2 linked regions of the Nodosilinea sp. E11 genome follow. Each later gene encodes a partner of the first gene's protein in a complex. Links are inferred from orthologs where the notes say so. Each region holds a gene or a part of one and is shown on either strand. Other genes may lie near its edges. The genes, in order: secA and secY.

The links.
Region 2: the proteins of secA (region 1) and secY are in contact, whole or in part, in a crystal structure (PDB 3DIN), measured with the Thermotoga maritima proteins. The link is inferred for Nodosilinea sp. E11 from one-to-one orthologs. Residues at the interface, in WP_004082002.1 of Thermotoga maritima: Glu261, Ala262, Arg263, Lys300, Ala301, Arg302, Thr303, Ile304, Ile305, Leu323, Tyr324, Asp325, Pro326, Val329, Ser330, Tyr333, Ile336, Lys340, Phe345, Val349, Glu363, Phe364, Tyr374, Ser375, Gly376, Gly377, Glu393, Ile395, Thr482, Ser483; in WP_004081795.1 of Thermotoga maritima: Glu108, Gly109, Glu110, Glu111, Ala236, Glu237, Arg238, Arg239, Ile240, Thr241, Ile242, Gln243, Tyr244, Ala245, Arg246, Arg247, Val248, Thr249, Gly250, Arg251, Arg252, Val253, Tyr254, Gly256, Ala257, Ser258, Thr259, Tyr260, Leu261, Pro262.

What each region holds. Positions count from the first base shown.
Region 1 is NZ_CP136520.1:1,931,957-1,935,658, forward strand. What follows is about bases 80-3,467. They hold secA (preprotein translocase subunit SecA), read right to left. Parts: upstream 3,070-3,467; coding sequence 280-3,069; downstream 80-279. Other genes in these bases: psaC (photosystem I iron-sulfur center protein PsaC), read left to right, coding at 80-119. In the rest of the region: more of psaC, read left to right, coding at 1-79; speA (biosynthetic arginine decarboxylase), read left to right, coding at 3,693-3,702. UniProt on the Escherichia coli protein: Required for protein export, interacts with the SecYEG preprotein conducting channel.
Region 2 is NZ_CP136520.1:4,385,773-4,388,973, forward strand. What follows is about bases 315-3,201. They hold secY (preprotein translocase subunit SecY), read left to right. Parts: upstream 315-1,044; coding sequence 1,045-2,358; downstream 2,359-3,201. Other genes in these bases: rpsE (30S ribosomal protein S5), read left to right, coding at 315-451; rplO (50S ribosomal protein L15), read left to right, coding at 488-934; RRF56_RS21795 (adenylate kinase), read left to right, coding at 2,358-2,912; infA (translation initiation factor IF-1), read left to right, coding at 2,970-3,194; RRF56_RS21805 (DUF1611 domain-containing protein), read right to left, coding at 3,199-3,201. Outside these bases: more of rpsE, read left to right, coding at 1-314. UniProt on the Escherichia coli protein: The central subunit of the protein translocation channel SecYEG. Consists of two halves formed by TMs 1-5 and 6-10.

The sequences.
Region 1 (3,702 bases):
CCCGCACCGAAGACTGCGTGGGCTGCAAGCGTTGTGAAACCGCCTGCCCCACCGACTTCCTCAGCATTCGGGTTTACCTGGGTGCCGAAACCACCCGCAGCATGGGTCTGGCCTACTAGGGCAACCCCGCTGCATCGATATAGTTATCGTCATCAAGCTCAGCCCCTGGGACTAACTCCCCCAGGGGTTTTCTATTGGGGCTATAGACAGATCAGTAGGGTTTCAGGTTCACGGCTGGCCGTGAACCTGAAACCTTGGGAATAGGACTTACCTACCCCCCTACCCCACCTCCTGGGATGCCTTCACCTGGGTCTGTGGCTGGGGCTGAAACTGGAACAGGGTATAAACCACGTTACGGCGAATGCCGGTCATCATGTCGAGAAAGACTTCGTAGCCCTCGCTCTTGTACTCGATTAGCGGATCTTTCTGGCCGTAGCCGCGCAGACCCACGGTTTCGCGCAGGGCATCCATCTGTTGCAGGTGGTCGCGCCACAGACTGTCGATCTGCTGAAGAATGAAGAATCGCTCGGCCTCACGCATTAGCCCCGGCTTGATTTGGCTAACCTGGGCTTCTTTGATGTCGTAGGCAATCCGGGCCTGCTCGTGGAGAAAGGTCTTGATTTCGCCCACAGAGAGGTCTTCGAGCTGCTCGGGGGTGAGGTCGGCCAGCAGGTAGACGAACTCTTTGATCTTATCGACCATCTCCGGCAGCTTCCACTCTTCCGGGGGAAGTTCGGGGTTGATGTAGGCGGTGACAATGTCATCCATGGTTTGCTCGGCGTAGCCGATCACCATTTCTTTGAGTTCGTCGCCTTCAAGCACCCGACGGCGCTCGGCGTAGATGGCGCGGCGCTGGTTGTTCATTACCTCGTCGTACTCAAACACCTGCTTACGGATGTCGTAGTAATAGGTCTCGACTTTCTTTTGAGCTCCTTCCAGCGATCGCGTCAGCATGCCCGACTCGATCGGCATATCTTCTTCGACCCGGAAGGCATTCATCAGACCGGCAACGCGATCGCCGCCAAAGATGCGCAGCAAGTTGTCTTGCAGGCTCAAGAAAAACTTAGTCGAGCCGGGGTCGCCTTGGCGGCCCGCTCTACCCCGCAGCTGGTTGTCGATGCGGCGCGACTCGTGGCGCTCGGTGCCAATCACGTGCAGTCCACCGCGCTGGATTACTTTGTCGTGCTCGGCGCTAGTGAAAGCTTCGTACTCCTGACGAATGCGGTTGTAAACATCGCGCAGCTTTTGAATCACCGGGTCATCGGTGGGGGCTTTCTCGGCGGCGACGGCCAGCTTGTCTTCGGCCTGAAGCTCGGGCAGGCTGCGCTCTCCGTAGGTGGTCACAGCAAAGTCTACGGTGGCTTTTAGCTCATCAATGGCAACCGGCGATAGCTCAATCGGGAAAATGTCTGGGGAGGCTTTCCAGGTTTTGACCTTTTTGGTGCCGCCAAAGCCCTGGGCGGGGGCACGGCCCTTGGTGCCCGGCACGGCGGTGACCGCAAACTCGTCTTCGTCTTCAGGTTTGACAATGCGGGGCATGAGGTATTCGCGCACCTTGAGGCGGGCCATATAGTCGGCGTTACCCCCCAGAATAATGTCGGTACCGCGCCCGGCCATGTTGGTGGCAATGGTAACGGAGCCGCTGCGCCCGGCCTGGGCGACAATCTCAGATTCTCGCTCTACGTTCTCGGGTTTGGCGTTGAGCAGGTTGTGGGGCACACCCCGCTCACTTAGCAGCGCCGACAGCACCTCCGATTTTTCGACGCTGGTGGTGCCGACGAGAACAGGGCGACCGGCTTCGTGCATCTCGGCGCACTCTTCGGCGACGGCCTTCCACTTGGCCTCTTCGTTTTTGTAGACCACGTCCGACAGGTCGCGGCGGGCGGCGGGGCGGTTGGTGGGAATGATCGTAACTTCGAGCTTGTAGATGCGCTCAAACTCAGCTTCTTCGGTCTTGGCGGTGCCGGTCATGCCCGACAGCTTGGGGTAGAGCAAGAAGAAGTTTTGGTAGGTAATGCTGGCCAGGGTCTGGGTTTCAGGCTGGATCTCGACATGCTCTTTGGCTTCGATCGCCTGGTGCAGACCGTCGCTCCAGCGGCGGCCGGGCATCACCCGCCCGGTAAACTCGTCAACAATCACAATTTCGTCGTTGCGGACGATGTAGTTGACGTCTTTGGTAAACAGTTCTTTGGCCTTAATGGCGTTGAAAATGTAGTGGGCCCAGGGGTCTTTGGGGTCGAAGAGATCTTGCACCCCCAGCACCTCTTCAGCCCGGATAAAGCCTTCGTCGGTGAGCAGCACGTTGCGAGCCTTTTCGTCGACTTCATAATGGTCGTCGGCATTGAGCTCGCGGGCAACTTCGCTGGCGCGGGTGTATTTTTCGCTGGGGCGCTCGACCTGGCCTGAGATAATTAGCGGCGTGCGGGCTTCGTCTACCAGAATAGAATCGACCTCGTCGATCACGCAGTAGTTGAAGGGGCGCTGCACCACATCTTCCATGGCCGTGGCCATATTGTCGCGCAGGTAGTCAAAGCCAAACTCGCTGTTGGTGCCGTAGGTGATATCGCAGCCGTAGTTGTGGCGACGCTCGGCGGGCGACATGCCCTGCTGAATCAGACCGACGCTGAGACCTAGAAAGCGGTGAATTTGCCCCATCCACTCGGCGTCGCGGCGGGCCAGGTAGTCGTTGACGGTGACTACGTGGGCACCTTTGCCGGAGAGCGCGTTGAGGTAGGAGGGCAGGGTGGCTACCAGGGTTTTGCCTTCCCCGGTTTTCATCTCGGCGATCTGGCCATCGTGGAGCACCATGCCGCCGATTAGCTGTACGTCGAAGTGGCGCATGCCCAGCACCCGCTTCGAGGCTTCGCGCACCACGGCAAAGGCTTCGGGCAGCAGATCATCAAGCGATTCACCCTTTTCAATGCGTTGCTTAAACTCCCCGGTTTTGGCTGTCAGGGCCTCATCGGAGAGCTGCTGAATCTCTTCCTCCAGCAGGTTAATCTCGACCACGTCGGGACGGTACTTCTTGAGCTTGCGCGCGTTGGGATCACCGAGGAGGTTCTTCAGCATGAATTCAGGCAGCTAGGTCAGCGTAGGGTGTTGCACTTAGTCAATCGTAACGGGAGACCGCTCGGCAAGGGGCGATCTCCACACCTGGGCCGGGTCAAGGTTGCTTTAGGAAGCGATCAAAAGTGCTTTTCTATCCTATCACCTGGCTTGCTGAGCGGGTTTGCTGGGTGCTGAGGTCACCGCTGACGAAGGGAGCGATCGCGCCCAGAGATTGCAATACCCCACAGCAGCCCCTTAGGGTGCATTCGCGCCGCAATGCACCAAATTCAGACCTGAGAATTTGCCAACCGAGAGCGGTGCATTGCGGCCATGGGGATGGCTTGGTCATGGGCAAAGGACGTTGAGCCGCGAATGCACCCTACGAATTCTGCGATCGCCTCACTCCTGTAAGTGCATTCGCGCCGCAATGTACCAAAACGTTGTTGTGATTCTGCAACGTCATCTTTACCCACCTAGCCCGGTATTCGGTATAACCATTTTGTTACAATTTGGGTCGCGCCTATTGCGGCAGACTTCCTGGCCGCTGACCTATGCATTTATCCAGCGAGCCTCCCCCATCTATGAATATGGCCCAGCCTCCGTCGCCGTCTTCCCCTCGCCTGCACCGGGCCACCCTAGAAAATATGTTGCAAT
Region 2 (3,201 bases), 2.5 Mb from region 1 along the record:
CCGTCGCGTGACCAAAGTGGTGAAGGGAGGTAAGAAATTAAGCTTCCGTGCCATTGTGGTTGTTGGCAATGAAAAAGGCCAGGTCGGGGTTGGGGTTGGCAAAGCGGGAGACGTGATTGGCGCTGTTAAGAAGGGCGTAGCCGACGGCAAAAAGCATTTAGTCGATGTGCCATTGACTCGCTCTGCTTCCATACCCCATCCCTCTAACGGTATTGGTGGTGGTGCCAAGGTATTTATGCGTCCGGCTGCTCCTGGTACTGGGGTAATTGCTGGTGGCGCGGTGCGAACCGTGCTGGAACTAGCGGGCGTGCGGAACGTGTTAGCCAAGCAACTTGGTTCTAACAATCCTCTCAACAATGCTCGGGCTGCTGCAGATGCTTTGGCCTCTTTGCGCACCTTTGCTGATGTTGCAGAAGAGCGGGATATCCCGGTTGAGCAACTGTACGTTTAAGTCATTTCGGTATCGCTGTTTTTATTTTCCTCAGCCATGAGAATCAACGACGCACAACCACAAGCAGGCTCTAAACGCCGCCGTCGCCGCGTTGGTCGCGGCATTTCTGCTGGCCAGGGTGCTAGCTGCGGTTTCGGTATGCGGGGCCAAAAATCTCGTTCAGGTAGCGGCACTCGACCGGGTTTTGAAGGCGGTCAAATGCCTCTTTACCGGCGCATTCCTAAACTCAAGCACTTTCCTTTGGTCAATCAGAAGGAATACACCATTATCAATGTCAAGGGTCTAGCCGATTTGGCTGCAGGTACCGAAGTATCCCTTGAATCGTTATTAGCAGCTGGCATTTTGACCACCAATGATGGTCCTTTGAAAGTGCTAGGAGACGGCGAGGTGAGCGTTGCTCTTACCGTCAAAGCCGCTGCCTTCACCCAGTCGGCCAAGGACAAAATTGAGCAGGCTGGTGGCACCTGGGAAGTGGTCGCCTAGCGAGATGACTCACCCATCCCTTAGACTAGAGGGGTGGGCGGTATCCATACATTCTATGGCTGCTAACTGTCATCCATGTATTGCTAAACGTAGGGCTGAGGTATTGTTGCATGGTCGTAAGTCGGGGTAAAAATCCCAGCGCACAGGAAACATTCATGCAGATGGCTCAGGCCGCTGGCCTGCGGAGTCGTCTACTGGTGACTCTGGGCTTGCTGGTGTTAGTTAGGCTGGGAATTTTTATTCCGGTGCCAGGGATTGATCGTCAAGCTTTCGCTGCGTCAATTCAGTCGGGGAGCCTGGCGGGCTTTGTGGGCTTTTTAGATATCTTTGTGGGCGGCGGTCTGTCGGCCCTGGGTATCTTTGCTTTAGGGATTCTGCCCTTCATTAACGCCTCAATTATTATGCAGCTGCTGACGGCAGCCCTACCTCAACTGGAGGATTTGCAGAAGAACGAAGGGGAAGCGGGTCGGCGTAAGATTTCTCAAATTACTCGCTACGTAGCTTTAGGCTGGGCAATTTTACAGAGCACTTTGCTAGCCTCTTTTCTGCTTTACCAGTTCGCGCAAGTGCCTGGCCCAGCCTTTGTAGCCCAGACGGTGATTGCTCTGACCACAGGTTCAATGTTTGTGATGTGGGTAGGCGAGTTAATCACCGAACGTGGCATTGGGAACGGTGCTTCGCTGCTGATTTTCTTGAACATTGTCTCAACCCTGCCTCGTTCGTTGGGGCAAACCATTGAGCTGGCTCAGAGTGGCGATCGCGGCCTGGTGGGCGGTGTAATCATCTTGATGCTGGCCTTTTTGGCGATGATTGTGGGCATTGTCTTTGTGCAGGAAGGAACTCGGCGAATCCCGATTATTTCTGCCCGTCGTCAGGTAGGCCGCAAGCTATATCTTGAACAGAGTAATTACCTGCCTTTGCGCCTCAACCAAGGCGGAGTAATGCCGATTATTTTTGCTTCGGCAGTGTTGGTGTTACCCATTTCATTGACTCAGTACATTACCAATCCTGGGTTTAGTCAGTTTGTGAATAACTATCTGAACCCAACTTCTTTGTTCTACGTTTCCCTGTACCTCGTACTCATTCTTTTCTTTAGTTATTTCTACTCGTCTTTGGTAATGAATCCAGACGATGTGTCCCGTAACTTGAAGAAAATGGGAGCTAGTATTCCGGGTATTCGTCCTGGTAAGGCAACAACGGAGTACATCAGCCGGATTTTGAACCGCTTGACCTTCCTTGGGGCTGTTTTCTTGGGTATGGTAGCGGTCGTGCCTAGCGCAGTTGAAAGTTTGACCCGAGTCCAAACGTTTCGAGGATTTGGGGCAACATCTCTGTTAATTCTGGTCGGTGTGGCTATTGATACGGCCAAGCAAATTCAGACCTATGTGATTTCCCAGCGCTACGAAGGGATGGTGAAGCAGTAGTGACTCGATTAATCTTTTTAGGCCCACCTGGAGCAGGCAAGGGCACTCAGGCTGCGCTTTTAGCCAAAGATTGTGAGGTACCTCACATCTCTACCGGAGATATTCTGCGTTCAGCAGTGGCGGCTGGTAGTGAACTGGGTCAGAAGGCCGATCAGTATATGAGCGCTGGGGAGCTGGTGCCCGATGACTTGATCTTGGATTTGATTCAGGAGCGTCTGGGTCAGGACGATGCCCAGAAGGGTTGGCTTCTGGATGGGTTTCCTCGCAATGTGCCTCAGGCAGAGTTCTTGCAGAAGCTGCTCGATCAAATCAGTCAACCGGTTGATTTTGTCGTCAACCTTGATGTCGAGGACGATGTGATTGTGGCCCGCCTGCTCCAGCGGGGTCGTCAAGATGACGAGGAGTCGGTGATTCTCAACCGACTTGAAGTTTATCGTGAGCAAACAGAGCCGCTGATTGATTACTACCGCAGCCGCCAACAGCTAGTTTCGGTAGAGGGTAACCAGACGATGGACGCGGTGTATAGCGATCTAAAGCGTTTGGTAGTGGAGTAGCGGCTGAGGTTATGCTAAAGTTCAGCCTGTTAATTGTGTACTGAGGGAGAGTTCAGCTTGTCTAAGCAAGACCTAATTGAAATGGAGGGCACCATTACTGAATCGTTGCCGAACGCTATGTTTCGAGTCGATTTGGACAATGGGTTCAATGTGCTCGCCCACATTTCTGGAAAAATTCGTCGTAATTACATCAAGATTTTGCCGGGCGATCGCGTCAAGGTAGAGCTTACTCCCTACGATTTGACCAAGGGGCGCATTACCTATCGTCTCCGTAAGAAGTAGCTGCCTA